3 regions of the Rhizobium sp. SRDI943 genome follow, and region 2 is predicted to be linked to each of the others. Evidence: predicted binding sites of a transcription regulator. Region 2 holds the regulator's gene; each other region holds the start of a gene.
What was found. The regulator LexA, encoded in region 2, represses DNA repair genes until DNA is damaged. The targets are predictions, from matches to a motif close to TGTTCNNNNTGTGTTCNG.
Positions count from the first base shown of each region.

Region 1: AC245Y_RS02965 (PA0069 family radical SAM protein) is a predicted target of LexA. The motif match lies at 3,569-3,586, and genes of this name have one in related genera.
Region 3: AC245Y_RS15480 (putative DNA modification/repair radical SAM protein) is a predicted target of LexA. The motif match lies at 1,326-1,343, and genes of this name have one in related genera.

Region 1 is NZ_CM172787.1:601,582-608,722, reverse strand. It holds gene AC245Y_RS02990 (tetratricopeptide repeat protein) at 1-935, shown strand, start outside; gene AC245Y_RS02985 (4-(cytidine 5'-diphospho)-2-C-methyl-D-erythritol kinase) at 987-1,898, shown strand; gene moaB (molybdenum cofactor biosynthesis protein B) at 1,898-2,449, shown strand; gene AC245Y_RS02975 (hypothetical protein) at 2,479-2,814, opposite strand; gene AC245Y_RS02970 (glycosyltransferase family 2 protein) at 2,997-3,515, opposite strand; gene AC245Y_RS02965 (PA0069 family radical SAM protein) at 3,655-4,812, shown strand; gene rnhB (ribonuclease HII) at 4,975-5,664, shown strand; gene AC245Y_RS02955 (IS110 family RNA-guided transposase) at 5,877-6,848, opposite strand.
Region 2 is NZ_CM172787.1:1,806,340-1,813,480, forward strand. It holds gene lpxB (lipid-A-disaccharide synthase) at 1-1,110, shown strand, start outside; gene gltA (citrate synthase) at 1,143-2,432, opposite strand; gene AC245Y_RS09540 (ComEC/Rec2 family competence protein) at 2,723-5,155, shown strand; gene lexA (transcriptional repressor LexA) at 5,136-5,855, opposite strand; gene AC245Y_RS09550 (VOC family protein) at 6,054-6,950, shown strand; gene kdsA (3-deoxy-8-phosphooctulonate synthase) at 6,947-7,141, shown strand, end outside.
Region 3 is NZ_CM172787.1:2,995,177-3,002,317, reverse strand. It holds gene AC245Y_RS15490 (glycosyltransferase family 4 protein) at 1-591, opposite strand, end outside; gene greA (transcription elongation factor GreA) at 619-1,095, opposite strand; gene AC245Y_RS15480 (putative DNA modification/repair radical SAM protein) at 1,349-2,581, shown strand; gene AC245Y_RS15475 (UdgX family uracil-DNA binding protein) at 2,581-4,035, shown strand; gene carB (carbamoyl-phosphate synthase large subunit) at 4,112-7,141, opposite strand, start outside.

The DNA.
Region 1 (7,141 bases), 1.2 Mb from region 2:
TGAACCGCGACGGCGCCGAAGACATCGTCTCGCTGTATCTGCAGACGGCCAATGCGCTCGATCCGAACAGCGCCGATACGCTGGTGCTGCTTGGCGGCATTGCCGAGAAGCAGAACCAGATGGACCGCGCCATCGCGCTCTACAAGAAGGTGCCGGAGAATTCGCCGATGCGGCGCATCTCCGAGCTGCAGCTCGGCCTTGCGCTTGCCCAGGGCGGCAAGGTGGATGAGGCGCGCAAGCACCTGCAGGCGCTGATCACCTCCGACCCGAAGGACATCCGCAGTTACCTCGCTTATGGCAGCGTGCTCTCCGACGCCAAGGACTACCAGGCGATGGCCACGAATTACGACAAGGCCGTCGAAACGATCGGCCCCATTCCCGGCCGCGCCAACTGGAGCGTCTTCTTCCAGCGCGGCATCGCCTATGAGCGGCTGAAGAAGTGGGACCAGGCGGAACCGAACTTCCGCAAGGCGCTGGAGCTCAATCCCGACCAGCCGCAGGTGCTGAATTATCTCGGCTATTCCTGGATCGACATGAACCGGAACCTCGATGAAGGTCTCGGCATGATCAAGAAGGCCGTCGACCTTCGCCCTGACGACGGCTACATCATCGATTCGCTCGGCTGGGCCTATTTCCGCCTCAACCGCTTCGACGATGCCGTCGACGAGCTGGAGCGGGCCGCACAGATCAAGGCCGGCGACGCGACGATCAACGACCATCTCGGCGATGCCTATTGGCGCGTCGGGCGCAAGCTCGAGGCCGTCTACCAGTGGAACCGGGCGCTCGCCTCCGAGCCCGAAGCTGCCGAGATCCCGAAGATCAAGGACAAGGTCGCCAACGGCCTGCCTCCCGCCAGTGACGATGCCAAGGCGGCCGACAAGAAGCAGCCGGATCCGGCGCCCGTCACCCCGCCGCCGGTCGACAAGAAATCCTGACGGACCATGCCTGATGAGGGCGTGGCCGGCGTGAGATCAAAGAAATAGAGCATGATGTCGTCCGAAAACCGCTCACACTTTTCGGCATCATGCTCTAGCTTTTCCGAGGAAGCACGCGCGAAAATCAACCTCGCCCTGCATGTGACGGGCCAACGGCCGGATGGCTATCATCTGCTCGATATGCTGGTGACCTTCGCAGATCACGGCGATCGGCTGGACTTCATGCGGTCGCCGACCGACGCATTGACCCTGTCCGGCCGTTTTGGCGAAACGCTTGCCGGCGACGGCGGCACCAACCTGGTGCTGAAGGCCCGCGACCTTCTGCGTGAGGTGGTCGGTCCCCTCGCCTTTCCCGTCCGCATCCATTTGGAAAAGAACCTGCCGATCGCCTCCGGCATCGGCGGCGGCTCGGCCGATGCGGCCGCGACGCTGCGCGGGCTGATGCGGCTCTGGGGCACGACGTTATCTGCGGAGACGCTCGCAGCATTGGCTCTGAAGCTCGGCGCCGACGTGCCGATGTGCCTGGAGAGCCGGCCGCTGATTGCCCGCGGCATCGGCGAAAAGATCGAACCGGTGCCTGATCTGCCGGCCTTTGCCATGGTGCTTGCCAATCCGCTGAAGGGCGTCGCGACACCTGAGGTTTTCCGCCGGCTGGCGACAAAGAACAATCCGGCCCTGAGCCTGGCTTTGAGCGGGTCTCAGGCTGCCGACTGGCTCGCGGCGATTGCTGCTGCCCGCAACGACCTGGAGCCGCCGGCGCGCGGACTCGTGCCCGAGATTGCGGCGATCTCGGCGATGCTGCAGGCTCGCGGCGCCCTGTTGACCCGCATGTCCGGTTCCGGCGCCACCTGTTTCGGCATCTTTGCGAGCATGACTGCTGCCGAAGGTGCGGCGGCAGCTCTTCACGACAAGCGCCCTGACTGGTATTTCCAGGCGACAGAAACGGTTTCGGGAGGCGCGTGATGGCAGGTCTGGACCAAAAGCGACCCTTCATCGCGGTCGGCATTGCGGTTTTGACGATCTCGGATACCCGCACGCCGGAGACGGACAAATCAGGCGACACGCTGGCGGCGCGGATCAGGGAGGCGGGGCACAGGCTGGTCGACCGGGGCATCGTGCCCGATGATCGCGAAAAGATTGCCGCGCGGGTGAAGGCCTGGACTGAGAACCAAGACATAGACGTCGTCATCACCACAGGCGGCACCGGCTTTACCGGCCGTGACGTGACGCCAGAGGCGCTGGAGCCTTTGTTCGAAAAGCGCATGGACGGCTTTTCCGCCATCTTCCACCGGATCTCCTACGAGAAGATCGGCACGGCGACGATCCAGTCGCGCGCCACGGCAGGTGTTGCCAACGCCACCTTCATCTTCGTGCTGCCGGGTTCGCCCGGCGCCTGCCGGGATGCCTGGGACGGCATTCTGAAAGGACAGCTCGACTATCGCAGCGCGCCGTGCAATTTCGTCGAGATCATGCCGCGGCTGGACGAGCACCTGAAACGCGGCGCGACGAAGTAAGGCATGGTTGCCCCTGGCGCACAGGGGCACTATGTGGCCAGGCCTGGCAGGACGGGCATCGTGTCCCAGCTGTCACCCGACAGCAGAACACAGCTTATGCCGTGAACATCCGTGACGATGAGGGTCCAGGTGCCGCTTTCGGCGGCATAGACCTCAAGAATGGCGTTCTCGTTGATTAGTCCGACTGCCGTGAGCTTTTCGGCGAAGTTCTTGTCCAGGAAATTGACGATTTCGGGTCGGCCTGCGCAACTGCGCATCATCTGCGATGCAGCCGAATGCGGATGCGCGATCACCAATGTCGGCAATATGACGGCTACGAGGCCGTAGATCATACTGCGTACGCCGTAGATCCTACCGCGTGCCATGACGCACCTCCTTTCGCCGGGAACCCGGCAGAAGAGGAGATTTTCGCTGACCTGTTCTGCCGTTCACCGGCATTCCATGGCCATTCCGTTGCGAAGCGAGGCGCTTCGACGGCGCCATGTTTGAATTATAGCGCGAAATCCTATTGGGCGCCATCTTTTGCTCATGGAGAGGGTTGCGGCACCTATCGCGCAGCGCGGGCAACCCAGGACGGAATCAGTTCGCTCGCGAGCTTGCGCGGCTTCTGGCCCTTGACGAATTCAGTCAACCGCATCCCGCTTTTGGCGATGGCGAGCGCCTGCTTCTTCGGCAGGAGAAAGCCGAGTTCCAGCGGCGGCACGGCCCGGCCGACACGCTGGAAGAAAGGGCGCCTATAGGCACGCGATGCGGTGAAGCGCGCCGGCAATTTGTTCAGCGCGACATATTCGGCGATCTCATCGATCCAGCCGGCCTGGGGTCTGGCGCCCGGCTCGACGAAGAGCAGCCATTCGCCGCGCGCCGAGCGGACGATGTCCTTGATATCCCACTGCGAATGGAAGCGGCAGCCGGCGGCGTCGGCCACCCGCGAGGTGCCGTCGCGCGAGCCGTGATCGAGCACGACCACATCGCTCACCAGCCCCTCCACCGCGCCTGCCACCAATACCGATAAAGTCTGTGCCAGCTCAGATTCCTGATCCTGACATTCGAGAACAACCGTCAACATTGACTATTTATAATGCGCCGCACAAATTTTTGCCAGCACCGTTTTCCTCATTTTGTTCTTGCATTGTTCTCGTTTTGCGGATAGGAATTTAATCAGCAAAACGGGCGAAGGCGATGGCTTTTCGCCGCGGGAGAATCCGATGAGAGAGCAGTCCCTGGCAGGGCAGGCCGCATTCGCGCCTGCCAATACGGCAGATATTGCCGATGCGATGATCGTTTCCTCCGGTCTGAGAGTCGAGGTCGATCGGCGGCGTGGACGTGGAGCGGGACTGAACCCGACAGGTCGGTTCGAGGCGCAGCAACGCGAAACCGTCGACGATGGCTGGCAGACGTGGGAAGAGCTGCCGCCATTCAAGACCGAAGTGCAGGTCGAGAAGCCGCGCACGGCCATCACCCGCAACGAATCGCCGGACATTCCCTTCGACCGCTCGATCAATCCCTATCGCGGCTGCGAGCACGGCTGCATCTATTGTTTCGCCCGACCGACACACGCCTATATGGGGCTTTCTGCAGGGCTCGATTTCGAGACGAAGCTGTTTGCCAAGCCCGATGCGGCAAAACTCCTGGAGCGGGAACTCGCCAAGCCCGGCTACAAGGTGCGGGTGATCGCGATCGGCACCAATACCGATCCCTATCAGCCGATCGAGAAGGAATGGCGCATCATGCGTGGCATTCTCGAGGTGTTGAACAAGGCGAACCATCCGGTATCGATCGTCACCAAGTCGGCGATGATCCTGCGTGATCTCGACATTCTGCAGGAGATGGCAGCTAAGAACCTGGTGCGCGTCGGCATCTCGGTGACCACGCTGGATCGCAAGCTTGCCCGGACGATGGAGCCGCGAGCCGCCACGCCGCCGCGGCGGCTGGCGACGATCCACACGCTTGCCGAAGCAAGCATCCAGACGGCTGTGCTGGCCGCCCCGCTCATCCCGGCGTTGAACGACCACGAACTGGAGCGCATCCTCGAATCGGCCAAGGCTGCCGGAGCCGCCGAGGCGAGCTACGTCATCCTCAGGCTACCACTCGAGGTCAGCCCGCTGTTTCGCGACTGGCTGCTGCAGCATTACCCCGATCGTTACCGGCATGTGATGTCGCTGGTGCGCTCGATGCGCGGCGGTAAGGATTACGATGCCGAATTCGGCAAGCGCATGAAGGGCGCCGGCCCCTATGCCTGGCAGATTGCCCGGCGCTTTGAAATGGCCGCCCGACGTTTCGAGCTGACGCGCCGCAGCATGCCGCTGCGCGACGATCTGTTCGTGCCGCCCGATGGCAGCGGCGTGCAGCTGTCGCTTCTTTGATTTTTGAGCTTGCGCATCGGCTCTCGAGAAACCGCCTGTTTTCGAGCCCGAGCGCAATTCCCGCGGATGGCCCTGACCGCCACCATCCGCCGGAGCGTCCCCGGCCGCCGCCCTGATCCGGGGACTTGCGGGCAATCGGGTTGGCGTGCGAGGTTCAGCCGCATGAAACCTCGCACGTCACCCGATTCTCCCCTGCTTTTCGACACGGCTCCGCTCGTGCCGGATTTCCGACTGGAACTCAAAGCCCGCAAGGCTGGCCACTGGCCGGTCGCCGGCGCCGACGAGGCAGGCCGCGGGCCGCTGGCGGGACCCGTCGTGGCGGCCGCCGTTATTCTCGATCCGAGGCGCATCCCTGAGGGTCTGAACGATTCCAAGCAGCTTTCGGCGCAACGGCGCGAGGAACTGTTCGTGCAGATTCTGGCGACTGCGACCGTCTCCATCGCCTCCTCCAGCTCGACGCGCATCGACGAGACGGATATCCGCAAGGCAAGCCTCGACGCCATGCGCCGGGCCATCTGCAGCCTCGCCATTCCGGCAAGTTACGTGCTGACCGACGGGCTCGACGTGCCGCCCGGCCTCGATTGCCCCGGACAGGCGGTGGTCAAGGGCGATGCCCGCTCGGTCTCGATCGCCGCCGCCTCGATCGTCGCCAAGGTGACGCGTGACCGAATGATGGCGCGGGCCCACAGCGTGTTTCCGGATTACGGCTTTGCCGCGCATGTGGGCTACGGCACGGCGCAACACCGCGCCGGCATCGAGAGACACGGCCCCTGCTCGCTGCACCGGATGAGCTTCAGGCCATTGCGTAAGACCGAGGGCGCTCCTGAGACGGACGAGCTGCTTTCCGAGTAGGTTATTCAAAGACCGGGATATGCCCGAGCTTGTCCCAATGCTGTCCGGTTCACGCCGAAGGCTGCCCCTCACCCTAACCCTTTCCCCGTAAACGGGGCGAGGGGACGTGCCCTGCGAGAGATAGGCGGGGGACGGAGAAGGCCGCGGCATATCCCTTCTCCCCGCCTGCGGGGAGAAGGTGGCGGCAGCCGGATGAGAATCTGTGTTGGTTGTCAAGGGGGATTTGGGGTCCAGAGGCGATCCTGAGATAGAAGGCAGTTTGCCAGAACGAGCAATTTACGCATGACGGCGACCAAGATGACCTTCGCTGGTTTTCCTGCGGCTTTGAGTGTGTCTGCGAAACGAGCAAGGGTGGGATTGTAGCGACAGGCAGACAAGGCGGCCATGTAGAGCGCGCGCCGGGGTGCGGGCCTGCCGGCGCGGATGGAACGACGTCCGGTTCGGGCACCGCTGTCGTTAGCGATTGGGGCAAGCCCTGCCAGCATGGCGGCCTGCTTGCCCGAACAACTGCCCAACTCGTCCATGCCGGCCATCAATGCCAGGGCCGTGACGCGGCCGATGCCGGGAATGGAGGTGAGGATCTCGGCCTTGCGGTAGAGCTGCGGATCCTCGCCGACACGTCGCTCGATCTCTTTGTCGAGACGTTCGACATGCTGTTCCAGCCGACGCACGAGGCGGTTGAGTTCGCCGCGCAGAAGGGCGGTGGTGGCAGTCTTGCTGCGGTTCTGCAGGGCGGTGATGTCGCATTTGGCTGCCGATCGTGCATTGACCAGCTCCTGCAAGGCCTCAACGTGAGGACTTGGCGGCGTGTCGGCCGGCGGGCGCAGGCTCTCGGCCAGGAGCGCCAGGAAACGGGCATCGAGACGGTCGGTCTTGGCGAGATAGCCGCAGGCACGGGCAAACATGCGGGCGCGCAGCGGATCGACCACGGCGACGGCAAAGCCATCGAGCCAAAGCGAGCGATGGGCGGGGCGATGGAACTTGCCGGTTGCCTCCATCACGATGCTTTTGGGCCGATGCCTGGCCAGCAGCCGTTTCAGCTGGCGGATGCCGGTCTTGTCATTGCTAAACCGCCGGCTTTCGCCCAGCGGATGCAGATGAATATCGAGCCACTCTTTACTCACGTCCACACCGGCATAAACTACCGGCATCGCGTCTTCTTGGAACGAAACCTTGCCTTGCATGCGGGACTTGCTCCCCATCATCTGTTCAGGACAAACGCGAGGACGGCCGGACCAATCTCATCCCCGGTTCAAGCCAAGGGGCCTGCGGTCCCGGCCGTCCGCACTCCGGCGGATGGCCATCCGCCGGAGTGCGCACCAATCATCCAACAATCAGTGCAAATTGAACATGCAAGGGGCTGGCGCCGGGTGAGAGCAGCGGACCGCAGCGGGTTTGCCAGAACGTCTGCAGTCGGTTTATCTGCGGCAGATACCCGGCACGAGACCGAGTAATCGACAAGAGAAAAGGCCGGGAC
Region 2 (7,141 bases):
CTCATCGCCGCCCTGAAGCGGGTTCATAGCGGACCGGTGGAGCTCGTCGGTGTCGGCGGCGAGGGGCTGCAGGCGGAAGGCTTGCGATCCCTGTTCGATTTCTCCGAGCTGTCGATCATGGGTATCACCCAGGTGCTGAGCCGGCTGCCAAAGCTCTATACGCTGATCCGCCAGACGACGGCTGCCATCATCGCCGCAAGGCCGGATATTCTTCTGATCATCGACAGCCCGGATTTCACCCATCGCGTCGCAAAGCGTGTCCGCATCGCTCTGCCGGATCTGCCGGTTGTCAATTATGTTTGTCCAAGCGTCTGGGCCTGGAAGGAATATCGCGCCACGCGCATGCTCACCTATGTCGATCATGTGCTCGCCGTCCTGCCCTTCGAGCCGGCAACAATGCGTGCGCTCGGCGGGCCTGAGACCACCTATGTCGGCCATCGCCTGACCGCCGATCCGGCGCTGCTCGAAGTGCGGCGGCAGCGCGCCATGCGCGCACCCGTCGAGGGAGCCGGCAAGGCGATCCTGATGCTTCCTGGATCAAGATCCTCCGAAATCGCCAAACTGCTTCCGTTCTTCGAGGATGCGGCCAAAGAACTTGTCGCCCGCAACGGCCCGATGCGATTCCTGCTGCCGACCGTGCCGCACAACGAAGCGCTGGTGAAAGGGCTCGTCGCCGGCTGGGCCACGCCGCCGGAGGTGGCGGTCGGGCCGGCGCAGAAGTGGAAGGCCCTTGCCGAGGCGGATGCGGCGATGGCAGCTTCCGGCACGGTGATCCTCGAACTCGCCCTTGCCGGCGTGCCGACGGTGTCCGTTTACAAGACGGATTGGATTATCCGCCTGCTCGCCCGGCGCATCAAGGTATGGACGGGCGCATTGCCCAATATCATCGCCGATTATGCCGTCGTGCCGGAATATCTGAACGAGATCGTCCGCGGCGCCAGCCTGGCGCGCTGGATGGAGCGGCTGTCGGCCGACACGTTCCAATTGAAGGCGATGAACGAGGGTTATGATCTCGTCTGGCAACGCATGCAGACCGAAAAGCCGCCCGGCGAACACGCTGCCGAGATCCTTCTCGACGTGCTGAAAAAGAAAAAACCCGGTCGTTTCTGACCGGGTTTTCTTTTGGGTTCTTTCTGAAGCGATCAGCGCTTCGAAACCGGAATGTAGTCGCGCTTCGGTTCGCCGACATAAAGCTGGCGCGGACGGCCGATGCGCTGTTCCGGATCCTCGATCATCTCGTTCCACTGCGCGATCCAGCCGACGGTGCGGGCGAGCGCGAAGAGCACGGTGAACATGGTCGTGGGGAAGCCCAGCGCCTTCAGCGTGATGCCGGAATAGAAGTCGATGTTCGGATAGAGCTTCTTCTCGATGAAATATTCGTCGGTGAGCGCGATGCGCTCCAGCTCCATCGCCACTTCGAGCAACGGATCGTCCTTGATGCCGAGTTCGCCGAGCACTTCATGCGTCGTCTTCTGCATGATCTTGGCGCGCGGATCGTAGTTCTTGTAGACCCGGTGACCGAAGCCCATCAGGCGGAACGGATCATTCTTGTCCTTGGCGCGGGCGACATATTCCGGAATGCGGTCGACCGTGCCGATTTCCGTCAGCATGTTGAGGGCTGCTTCGTTAGCACCGCCGTGAGCGGGCCCCCAGAGGCAAGCAATGCCGGCGGCGATGCAGGCGAACGGGTTGGCACCCGATGAACCGGCGAGACGGACGGTCGAGGTCGAGGCGTTCTGCTCATGATCGGCATGCAGGATGAAGATGCGGTCCATGGCGCGGGAAAGCACCGGATTGACCACATATTCCTCGCAGGGCACAGCAAAGCACATGCGCAGGAAGTTCGAGGCATAGTCGAGGTCGTTCTTCGGATAAACGAAGGGTTGGCCGATATGGTATTTGTAGGCCATCGCGGCAAGCGTCGGCATCTTGGCGATCATGCGCAGGCTGGCGACCATGCGCTGGTGCGGATCGGTGATGTCGGTGGAGTCGTGATAGAAGGCCGACAGTGCGCCGACGCAGCCGCACATGACGGCCATCGGATGCGCATCGCGGCGGAAGCCGGTGAAGAAGCGGCTCATCTGCTCGTGTACCATGGTGTGGTGCGTAACGCGGTAATCGAAATCCTTCTTCTGCACGGTGGTCGGCAGTTCGCCGTAAAGCAGGAGATAGCAGACTTCGAGGAAGTCGCCATGCTCGGCGAGCTGCTCGATCGGATAGCCACGATGCAGCAGGACACCTTCGTCGCCGTCGATGTAGGTGATTTTCGATTCACAGGATGCGGTCGAGGTAAAACCCGGATCGTAGGTGAAGGAAGCGGTGTTCTTGTAGAGGGCACCGATATCGATGACGCTCGGGCCGATCGTGCCGCTTTTGACAGCAAGGTCGACAGACTTGTCACCGATTTTTATTGTAGCGCTTTGATCCGTCATGCTGATCCTCCGAAATGGCGGTGGCGCCATAAAAGCGCCATAGGGGTTAAGCGTCCTCACCGATAGCTATATGATCGCGAAGCTAATGCCAAGTTACTGTGATGGCATTTTGTGCAATGCGGTATCACCTTTTAGGCACTGCAGCGATGAGCCACACGCATATCGGAAGCCGATGATTCGACTGGTCTTTTGGGGCTCGCGATTTTGCCTCATATTTCAATCGATTATGCTTGCCGGATTTGATTGGAGGTTGCATTCTGACTGCCTTCGCAGCCGGGCTTGGGCGGTTCATGCAGGAGTTGACGTCAGTCGAATTGCGGCCGGAAACAGGCGAAGGCCTTGCCGGCTCCTCCAATTTTTCACCACCAGTCGTGGTGACGCGACCGGCAAGGACGCAGTCGGCAATACCATTGCGCCACCGGCTGCCGGCCGCAGCCTCGCACTTGCTGCGTGCCGGCATGCGCATGCTGGGCGAGGAGACGGACCATGGCCGCCTGCTGCTGTTCTCGCCGGTCTTCCTCGGCGCCGGGTCAGCCATCTGGTTTCTCGCGGCATCGGATTTTCCGCTCACTGCATCGCTGCTCTGCCTGTTGGTGCTGACCGTCGCAGTTCTCATCGCCAGCCGCAACCGGGCGGCATTGCGGGCAGCGCTGCTGGCGCTTTCGCTCGTGGCTTGCGGCATAGTCTCGGCGCAGTTCGAGAGCTGGCGGGCTTCGACCGTGATCCTCGATTCATCAGTGACGACGACGGTGACCGGCCGCGTCGAGCGGCGCGAAGGCGATGGTCGCGGCCGGTGGCGCTACATTCTTACCGTCACCGGCACTGAAGCGCCTCAGGTCAAGCGGCCGCCGGAACGCATCACCGCCATCGCCCGCGGTGCGGACGCAGCCTTCGAGATCGGCGATATCATCACCGGCAGGGCGCGGCTGACGCCGCCGGCGGGCCCAGCACTTCCCGAGCTCAACGACTTCTCCTTCAGTGCCTATTTCGACGGCATCGGCGCCAACGGCTTCTTCTACGGTGCACCGACGAAGGACGATGCGCAGGCAGGTCCGCAGGCTGCAAGATCGGCGGTGGAAGCGCTGCTCGAAGGGCTCTACCGGCTGCGCAGCGGCATTGGCGACCGGATAAGGTCGATCCTGCCCGGCGATACCGGCGCTTTTGCCGCCGCACTGGTGACGGACGAGCGGCGCGCCATCTCGGATGCGACGACGGAGGCACTACGCCAGTCCGGTCTGGCTCATATCATCGCCATCTCCGGTCTCAACATGGCGCTGTCGGCCGGCATCTTCTTCGTCGGCTTTCGGATGCTGCTCAGCATCTTTCCCGGTATCGCTGAGGCCTACCCGACGAAGAAGATCGCTGCCGCCGGCGCGCTCATCGCCGTTACTGCCTATTTCCTGATTTCGGGCTTTGCGGTCTCTGCCGAGCGCGCTTTCATCATGATGGCCATCATGTTGATTGCCGTCTTCTTCGACCGGCCGTCGATCAGCCTGCGCAATGTCGCGCTTTCCGCCCTCGTCATCATCCTCATTTCACCGTCCGAGGTCTTAGGTCCGAGCTTCCAGATGTCCTTTGCCGCGACATTAGCGCTGGTCTCGGGCTATCAGTTGTGGAAGGACCGGCGCGTCCGCGAAAACGCCTTTCTGAAGCTACCTATCATCAGGCCCGTCGTTACGGTTGCCGGTTTCTTCGGCGGCGTCTTCCTGACTTCGCTGATCGGCGGTCTTTCCACCGCGCTGTTTTCGATCGAGCATTTTCATCGCCTGACCGCCTACGGCCTGCCGGCAAACCTCGCGACGATGCCGATCATCTCCTTCATCGTCATGCCGGCCGGCTTGCTGGCGATGCTGCTCATGCCTTTCGGTCTGGATGTTTTGCCCTGGAAGGTCGTCGGATTCGGCCTCGATCTGGTGATCGCGGTCGCAAAGACGGTGTCCGGCTGGGATGGCAATATCGACGTCGGCCGCTTGCCCGCCTGGTATTTCGCGGTCGCCGTGGCAGGCTTTCTGCTGCTGACGCTGCTCCGCACCCGGCTGCGCCATATCGGCACATCAATCATCGCGGTCGCAACGCTCATCCTGTTGCTTCTACCGGTTCCCCGGCCGCCGGATCTGGTGATTTCGGAGGATGGCAGTCTCGTCGCGGTGGTCGAAGCGGCAGCAATGGCTTCCAACCGTGAAAGACCACCGGATTTCATCTTCGACCAGTGGCAGAGAGCCCTGGTCCTGCCGAGACATGATCCGCCGAAGATGCTGGATGGTCCTGCTATCCCGCAGGTAGGAGAAGACCGCCGCGTCAAGCTTTCCCGCGATCAGCAGAACGAAGCGAGGACAGCGATGCGGGCGGCCGCAGCGGCCGGTGAAGCAAACCGCTTTTCCTGCGTCAAGAGGGCCTGGTGCGCATCAAGGCTTGGCAATGGTCGTGTGGTTGCTGTCATCGACAATGCCGCCTATCTCGGCCCGGCATGCGACGCGGCCGATATCATCGTGACGTCGGTCCGCCTGCGTTTCAACAGCTGCCGCTCAGGTGCGACGCTCTTCACCGGCGAGACGCTGCGCAGGACCGGATCCATCGAGTTGCGCTTCGCGGACGCCGGCCTGGAGGTGGCAACCGCATTTGACGCATTGTCGCGACCATGGATGCGCCATCGCGCCTTTGACTGGCGCAGCAACAGCTTTACCGAATCCGGCCTAACCGATGTCAGTGATAGCGGCGAATGAGGCCGACGAGTTTGCCCTGCACCTTAACACGGTCTGGTCCGAAAATCCGGGTCTCGTAAGCCGGGTTGGCCGCTTCCAGTGCGATCGAGGCGCCCTTGCGGCGGAAGCGCTTGAGTGTCGCTTCTTCGTCATCGACGAGTGCAACAACAATGTCGCCAGGACTTGCGGTGCTGCCATTGCGGATGATCACGGTGTCGCCGTCGAAGATGCCGGCGTCGATCATCGAATCGCCCTTGACCTCGAGCGCATAATGTTCACCGGAGCCGAGCATGTCGGCCGGAACGGCGATGTCGTGGGTGTTGTTCTGGATCGCCGAAATCGGCACACCGGCGGCGATTCTGCCCATGACCGGCACGGAAACCGAGTTGCCGTTGTCGGCGACGGGTTTTGCGGGAGCAGGGGCGGCGACCGGCTGAGGTTTGCCCAGGCTGCCTTCGATGACGCTCGGCGAAAAGCCGCGCCGCGGCTGGATGCTGGGGCTGTAGGCCTCCGGAAGCTTGATGACCTCGAGCGCGCGGGCGCGGTTCGGTAGGCGGCGAATGAAGCCTCGCTCCTCTAGCGCTGTAATCAAGCGATGAATCCCGGACTTCGAGGCGAGGTCCAGAGCATCCTTCATTTCGTCGAAAGACGGTGGAACGCCGGATTCTTTCATGCGCTCGTGAATGAAAAGGAGAAGCTCCTGTTGTTTGCGCGTGAGCATCGACGTTGTGACCTCGTGATTGAAACAAATCCAGAACAGACACTATATGTTCCATATGTGTTCCGCAAGTAGCTAAATTTCCGTAAAACTTGGCGCCAACTCGTTGAGATTTTTATTTTCATTCGCCGGATTGGGACACATCTCTTGTATTGAGGGGCGCGCCGTCGCACATCTCTTGCCGTTTCCAGGAGGGATATGATGAACGAGCATTCCGCCAAACCGCACCCGCTGGATCATGTCGTGCTGCCGGTCGTCAATATCGATCTGGCGCGCGAGAGGCTCGGCAAGCTCGGCTTCACCGTTGCCGCCGATGCGCGCCATCCCTTCGGAACGGAAAACGCCTGCGTCTTTTTTGCCGACAAGACCTATCTGGAGCCACTCGGGATTGCGAGCGTCGAGGAGAGCGAGGCATCGGCGCGCCAAGGCAATGTCTTCACTGCCCGCAACCAGGCCGTCCGTTTCCGCTGTGGCGAGGAGGGGCTTTCGGGGCTGGCTTTCGGCAGCAAGGATGCCGGCATCGATCATCAGAATTTCGTCGGCAACGGATCGAGCGCCGGCGAGATGCTGCAGTTCACCCGGCCGATGACGATGCCGGACGGTTCCGAGACGATTGCCGGCTTCAAGCTGGCTTTCGCCGCCGACCTGCGCGCGCCGGATCTCCTGCTTTTCACCGTCGAGCGCGTCAATCCGCTACCGGCCGAGCGCGCCGCGCTGGAGACGCATGCCAATGGCGTGACCGGCATAGTCGAGATAGCGCTTTGCGCGCCTGATGCTGCCGCCTTCGCAGCCTTCGTCAGCCTTGCCGTGGCGCAATCGGCAGTCGAGAAAACCGGTTTCGGCGCCAATATCGCGGCATCGAATGCGAAAATCAGCCTGATGACGCGGGAAGGGCTGGAGGCCTATTTCGACATCGCCGACTCATCCGCAGATCGCGGCCTGCGCGGCCGGGCAATCCTCTTCGCTGTCGCCGATCTTGCCGTGACAGAAGCGCATTTGGCTGCTAACGGGGTGACATACACGCGCAAGAACAATCGCATTCTGGTGAAGCCCGCGCCCGGGCAGGGCACGCTCTTCGCCTTCGAGGAAACACGATGAGCACTGATACGAATTCCGAAGTCAGGGTCGGCGAAGGCCAAGGCCAGGTCACCTTTTCCAATACCGGCCGCCTGTCGCTGATTGCCGGTCCCTGCCAGATGGAGAGCCGCGACCACGCCTTCATGGTTGCCGGCACGCTGAAGGAGCTTTGCGGAAAGCTCGGCATCGGCCTCGTCTACAAGAGCTCCTTC
Region 3 (7,141 bases), 1.2 Mb from region 2:
CTCAGTATGCTGCGGCAGCAGATCGATCATCGCCCTGACGAAAAGATCGGTGCCTTTCTGATGGCGCACACGGCCGAAGCAGCCGACGAGATGGCGGCCGGGCAGGCCGGTGGCGGCGATGCCGTCCTCTGCAGTTTCCGGCGGGTGGAACAGGGCAAGGTCGACTCCGTGCTGGATCACCGTGTGCGGCACCTCGAGGAACGAGCCGGATCGATCGCTGGTCGCGATGACAGCGTCCATGCGACGGATCAGCCATTTCGTATAGGCGGTGTGCCGGCGTTGCGCGGCCGAGGTGAAGAGAAGCTTCAGCGGCATGCGCAACAGATGGCGCAGCAGGATGCCGACAGCCATCTCGTTGTTGCGGCGAGCGTGCCAGACACGGTGGCGCCGGCGCGCCGGTGGGCGCGAGAGGCCGAGGAGCTGCCGTCCCTTGAGTTTCGGCAGGCCGTCCGGCAGGCCGGGGCCGAGTGTCGCGATCTTGATACCGAGCCGGATCTGGCATGGGATGAGCTGAACGATAGTTGACGTGACGCCGGAGAGCCGGCGCTTGAAATTGGGCGCAATGATCTCGACGTCACGGATATCAGGCAAGGGAGGGGTCTCGCGGCTGGCGGGCGATCAGCCCCAGGAAACCTGGAGGATTTCGTAGGCCTTGGAGCCACCCGGCGCATTGACCTCGATGGAATCGCCGACTTCCTTTCCGATCAGCGCGCGGGCGATCGGCGAGGAGATGGAGATGCGGCCGGCCTTGACGTCGGCTTCCTGGTCGCCGACGATCTGATAGGTCTTTTCTTCGTCGGTGTCCTCGTCGATGAGCTTCACCTTGGCGCCGAACTTGATCTTGTCGCCCGACATCTTGGTGAGGTCGATGACCTCGGCGCGCGCCGTCAAGTCTTCCAGCTCGCTGATGCGGCCTTCATTATGGCTCTGGGCTTCCTTGGCGGCGTGGTATTCGGCGTTTTCGGAAAGGTCGCCATGGGCACGGGCTTCGGCGATCGCCTCGATGATTCGGGGACGCTCCTCCTGCTGACGCCAGCGCAGCTCTTCCTGCAGCTTGACGAAACCGCCCGGTGTCATCGGTACCTTTTCAACCATTTTTCTGTCCTTCACTCCTTGTATCCGCATAATCAGCGGCGAACACAAAAGAAAACAGGTCCCGAAGGGGAGCTTCGGAACCGTGCCACAATCTTAGTCGGACGCTTATAGCAGATCGCCAAGCCCGATTTCCAGAAAATTCGCATGAAAGAAACGCGGCCTGCTCCAACAGCCGGTGATGCAGCTTGAAAATGGGCAGAAATCGGATCGCTCCGATTGACTTCAGGCGCAGGAACATATAGTGAACATACTAATGAAGAAGTCGCTAACAGAACGCTTGGCCATCCTTTCCGATGCCGCGAAATATGACGCTTCCTGCGCTTCCAGCGGCACGGTGAAACGTGATTCCCGCGCAAGTGGCGGGCTCGGTTCGACCGAGGGATCCGGCATCTGTCATGCCTATGCCCCGGACGGGCGGTGCATTTCGCTTTTGAAAATACTGCTGACCAATTTCTGCATCTACGACTGCGCCTATTGCGTCAATCGCTCGTCGAGCAATGTCGAACGGGCGCGCTTTACGCCCGAGGAGGTCATCTGGCTGACGCTGGAATTCTATCGCCGCAACTATATCGAGGGCCTGTTCCTTTCCTCCGGCATCATTCGTTCGTCCGATTACACAATGGAAGAGATGGTTCGCATCGTCCGCGAACTGCGTGTGACGCATAACTTCCGCGGCTATATCCATCTGAAGTCGATCCCTGAAGCATCGCCGCGTCTGATCGAGGAAGCGGGGCTTCATGCCGACAGGCTGTCGCTCAATATCGAGCTGCCGACCGATCACGGCATCACCCGTTTCGCGCCGGAAAAGAAGCCTGCCAATATCCGGCGATCGATGGGGGACCTTAGGCTGAAGATCGAGGCCGCCGGCGAACCGACGCTGCAGACGAAGAAGCGTCAGCGTTTCGTGCCGGCCGGCCAGAGCACACAGATGATCGTCGGCGCCGATGGCGCGAACGATGCGACGATCCTTGCGACCAGTGGCCGGCTTTACAGCAGCTACGGGCTGAGGCGCGTCTACTATTCCGCCTTCAGCCCGATCCCGGACTCGTCGAAAAACCTGCCGCTGATCAAGCCGCCGCTGATGCGGGAACACCGGCTCTACCAGGCTGACTGGCTCTATCGATTCTACGGTTTCGGCATCGACGAGATCACCGCGAACCAGGCGGATGGCATGCTCGATCTCACCCTCGACCCCAAACTTGCCTGGGCGCTCGCCAACCGGGCCGAGTTCCCCGTCGATATCAACAAGGCCGAGCGTGAACGGTTGCTGCGTGTGCCCGGCCTCGGCACCAAGACAGTCAAAGCGATCGTTTCGGCCCGTCGTTTTCGCCGCCTTCGGTTGGACGATCTTTCGCGGCTCGGCATTTCGATCAAGAAAGTCCAATCCTTCATCTCGGCGGACGGCTGGTCGCCGCGGCGATTGATCGAGCGCCCCGACCTTCGCGCCATGTTCGAACCGAAACCCGAACAATTGTCGTTGCTGTGATGCGCCGGGTCGTGCTTTCAGGACGCGGGGAGCTTGCCGAATGGCGTGACGCCGCGCGCGCTTTCGCGGCTGCCGGCATCCTGCCGGAAGAGATCGAGTGGCGCGAAAAACGCGCTGAGCCGGGTTTTGCGTTTCAACACGACGCCATGCCGCCTCCGTCTGCCGCAGCACGCAAGCCGATGACGGTGCCGCCCGCCTTCCTCGAGCTCGCGGAGACAGTTCTCTGCCATTCCGACCCGGCGCGCTTTTCCCTGCTTTACCGGCTGCTCTGGCGGCGGCAGCTGGACCGGCAACTGCTTGAAGTGGCCTCCGACGAGGATGTCGCCCGTGCCAGGCTGATGGCGAAAAACGTTCGACGCGACGCGCACAAGATGACGGCCTTCGTCCGCTTCAAGGAGGTTGGTGCGGTGTCGGCGGGCCGTCGAAAATTCCTCGCCTGGTTCGAGCCAGATCACCATATCGTCGGGCGCACAGCGCCCTTCTTCCAACGGCGCTTCACCGACATGGACTGGCTGATCGCGACGCCCAAGGGATCGGCCGCCTGGGACGGCGAGCGGCTGACGATGAGCGACGAACCGTGTGAAAAACCCAATCTCACAGATGCTACCGATGACCTCTGGCGCACTTACTACGCCAGCATTTTCAATCCGGCGCGGTTGAAGTTGAAGACGATGCAGGCGGAGATGCCGAAAAAATACTGGAAGAACCTGCCGGAAGCCGATCTCATCCCTGGGCTGATCGCATCGGCGGAGAGCAAGGTGCGGGCCATGGCTGCCCGGGAGGCGACCCAATCGTTGCCCTTTCACGATCGCCTGCAGGAAGCCGCACGCAGCATTCCAGCTGAACCCGAAGCGCCGGCGGGCACGCTGGAAGCACTGGGCGCGGAAGCTGCCGCCTGCACCCGCTGTCCGCTTCATGCGAAGGCGACGCAAACCGTATTCGGGGAGGGGCCGCGCGATGCCGAGGTGATGTTCGTCGGCGAACAGCCGGGCGACCAGGAGGATATATCAGGGCGCCCCTTCGTCGGTCCCGCCGGCAGGCTTCTCGATCAAGTGATCAGTGAAGCGGGCATCGACCGCTCAACGCTTTACGTCACTAATGCCGTCAAGCATTTCAAATATGAGCCGCGCGGCAAACGTCGCATCCATCAGAAGCCCAATATGGGTGAGGTGAAGCACTGCCGCTGGTGGCTCAATCTGGAGATGGCGCTGATCAAGCCGAAGCTGGTGGTTGCGATGGGGGCGACGGCGCTTTCGGCGCTGACCGACACGAAACATCGGCTGCAGGACGTCAGGGGGAAAGCGATCGCGATCGACGAGAGGCGAACGCTCTTCGTAACGGTGCATCCATCCTATCTGCTGCGTATTCCCGACGAGCGGCTGAAAGCGGAGGAACTGGCACGATTTCGCGAAGATATGCTGACAGTTCAGCGCCTTATGCTGGCAGTTGCATAAACTGATTCAGAAGCCTCCGGCGATGCCCAATGGCAAGGCAGGTGCCATCGCTGATCTAGCGATGGCGTTCCGTATCTCAGGCGAAGTAGCTCTGCAACGGCCGCACTTCCAGATTGCCGGCTTTCAGCGCCTTGATCGCCTGGGCGGCGGCCTCGGCGCCTGCCATCGTCGTGTAGTAAGGCACCTTCTGCATCAGCGTCGCACGGCGCAACGACTTGGAGTCCGAGATCGCCTTGTTGCCATCGGTGGTGTTGATGACGAGCTGGACCTGGCGGTTGCGGATTGCGTCCTCGATGTGCGGACGGCCTTCGAGCACCTTGTTGATCTTCGTGGCGGTGATGCCGTTTTCGCCGAGGAAGCGGGCGGTGCCGCCGGTTGCCAGCACTTTGAAGCCCTGCTCGACGAGGATGTGGATCGCCGGCAGCACGCGCGGCTTGTCCGCGTCGCGGACGGAGACAAAGACCGTCCCGTCACGCGGCAGCTCGACGCCGGCGCCGAGCTGCGACTTGGCGAAGGCCAGCGCAAAATCGGTATCGAGGCCGATGACTTCACCGGTCGAGCGCATTTCCGGGCCGAGCAGCGTGTCGACGCCGGGGAAGCGGGCGAAGGGGAAGACGGCTTCCTTGACGGCGATGTGCTTCAGCTTGCGCGGATCGGGCTTTTCGCCGTAGGCGGCGAAGGTGGCATCGAGTTTCTCGCCGGCCATGACGCGGGCGGCGATCTTGGCGATCGGCGCGCCGATGGTCTTTGCGACGAAGGGCACGGTGCGCGAGGCGCGCGGATTGACTTCGAGCACGTAGACGACATCGTCCTTGATGGCGAACTGGACGTTCATCAGGCCGCCGACATTGAGGGCTTTGGCCATCGCCTTGGCCTGGCGCTCCAGCTCGTCTAGCATCTCGTTGGAGAGCGTGCGCGGCGGCAGCGAGCAGGCGCTGTCGCCGGAATGGATGCCGGCTTCCTCGATATGCTCCATGATGCCGGCGACATAGACGTCGGTGCCGTCCGAGAGGCAGTCGACATCGACTTCGATGGCGTGGCTGAGGTAGCTGTCGAAGAGCAGCGGGTTCTTGCCGAGCAGGGTGTTGATCTGGCCGGTCTTGTCGTTGGGATAGCGCTGCTTGATATCCTCAGGTACCAGTTCAGGCACGGTATCGAGCAGGTAGCTCTGCAATTGTCCTTCCGAATGCAGGATCTGCATGGCGCGGCCGCCGAGCACGTAAGAGGGACGCACGACCAGCGGGAAGCCGATTTCGGTGGCGACCATGCGGGCCTGCTCAACCGAATAGGCGATGCCGTTGTTCGGCTGGTTGAGGTCGAGCTTCATCAACAGCTTCTGGAAGCGGTCGCGGTCCTCGGCAAGGTCGATCATGTCAGGCGCGGTACCGAGGATCGGGATGCCGTTCTTTTCCAGCGCCTCGGCAAGCTTCAGCGGCGTCTGGCCGCCGAACTGGACGATGACGCCGACGACTTCGCCCTTTTCCTGTTCTGCCCGCAGGATCTCGATCACGTCCTCGGCCGTCAGTGGCTCGAAATAGAGGCGGTCCGAGGTATCGTAGTCGGTCGAAACGGTTTCCGGGTTGCAGTTGATCATGATCGCTTCATAACCCGCATCCTTCAAGGCGAAGGCAGCGTGGCAGCAGCAATAATCGAACTCGATGCCCTGGCCGATGCGGTTCGGGCCACCGCCGAGGATGACAACCTTCTTGCGGTCGGAGACTTCAGCCTCGGAGCGGGCGGCGCCGACGAAAGGCGTCTCATAGGTCGAATACATGTAGGCGGTCGGCGAGGCGAATTCGGCCGCACAGGTGTCGATGCGCTTGAAGACGGGGCGGACATTCAGCTTGTTACGGAATTCGGCGACTTCCTTCGGGCGCTTGCCGGTCAGCGTCGCCAGGCGCGCGTCGGAGAAGCCCATGGCCTTCAGCATGCGCAGGTTTGTGGCATCCTGCGGCAGGCCGTGCTCGCGGATGCGGGCCTCCATCTCGACGATCGCCTTCAGTTCAGCGATGAACCAGGGATCGATCTTGCAGCCTTCGTGGACTTCAGCTTCGCTCATGCCCTGGCGTAGCGCCTGGGCGACCATGCGCAGGCGATCGGGCGTCGGTGTGCCGATTGCGGCGCGGATAGCGTTCTGGCTGGATTCGCCCTCTTCGAAGCCGGGGATCTCGATCTCGTCGAGGCCCGTCAGGCCGGTTTCCAAGCCACGCAGTGCCTTCTGCAGCGATTCGGCAAAGGTGCGGCCGATCGCCATGACTTCACCGACCGATTTCATCGCGGTCGTCAGCACCGGCGAGGCGCCGGGGAATTTCTCGAAGGCGAAACGCGGGATCTTGGTGACGACGTAGTCGATCGACGGTTCGAAGGAGGCAGGCGTTGCGCCGCCGGTGATGTCGTTATCCAGTTCGTCGAGCGTATAGCCGATCGCCAGCTTGGCGGCGATCTTGGCGATCGGGAAACCGGTGGCCTTGGAGGCGAGCGCCGACGAGCGCGAAACACGCGGGTTCATTTCGATGACGACGAGACGGCCGTCCTTCGGATTGACGGCGAACTGGACGTTCGAGCCGCCGGTCTCGACCCCAATCTCGCGCAGCACCGCGATCGAGGCGTTGCGCATGATCTGGTATTCCTTGTCCGTCAGCGTCAGCGCCGGCGCGACGGTGATCGAATCGCCAGTATGGACGCCCATCGGGTCGATGTTCTCGATCGAGCAGATGATGATGCAGTTGTCCGCCTTGTCGCGGACGACCTCCATTTCATATTCCTTCCAACCTAGCACCGATTCTTCGACCAGCACTTCGGTGGTCGGCGAGGCATCGAGGCCGCCGCCGACGATCTCGAAGAATTCCGAGCGGTTGTAGGCGATGCCGCCGCCAGTGCCGCCGAGCGTGAAGGAGGGACGGATGATGGCGGGCAGACCGACATGGTCGATCGCCTGGGCGGCAATTGCCATGGCATGGCTCATGTAACGCTGCTTGCGGTCGCTCTCGCCGAGGTTCCACTGGTTTTCCAGCTCGTCCAGCGCCTTGTCGAGGTCGGATCCGGAGAGGCTTTCGCGCAGCTTGATGCGCTCGGCCTCGTGCGTCTTGCGGTCGAGGTCCTTGAT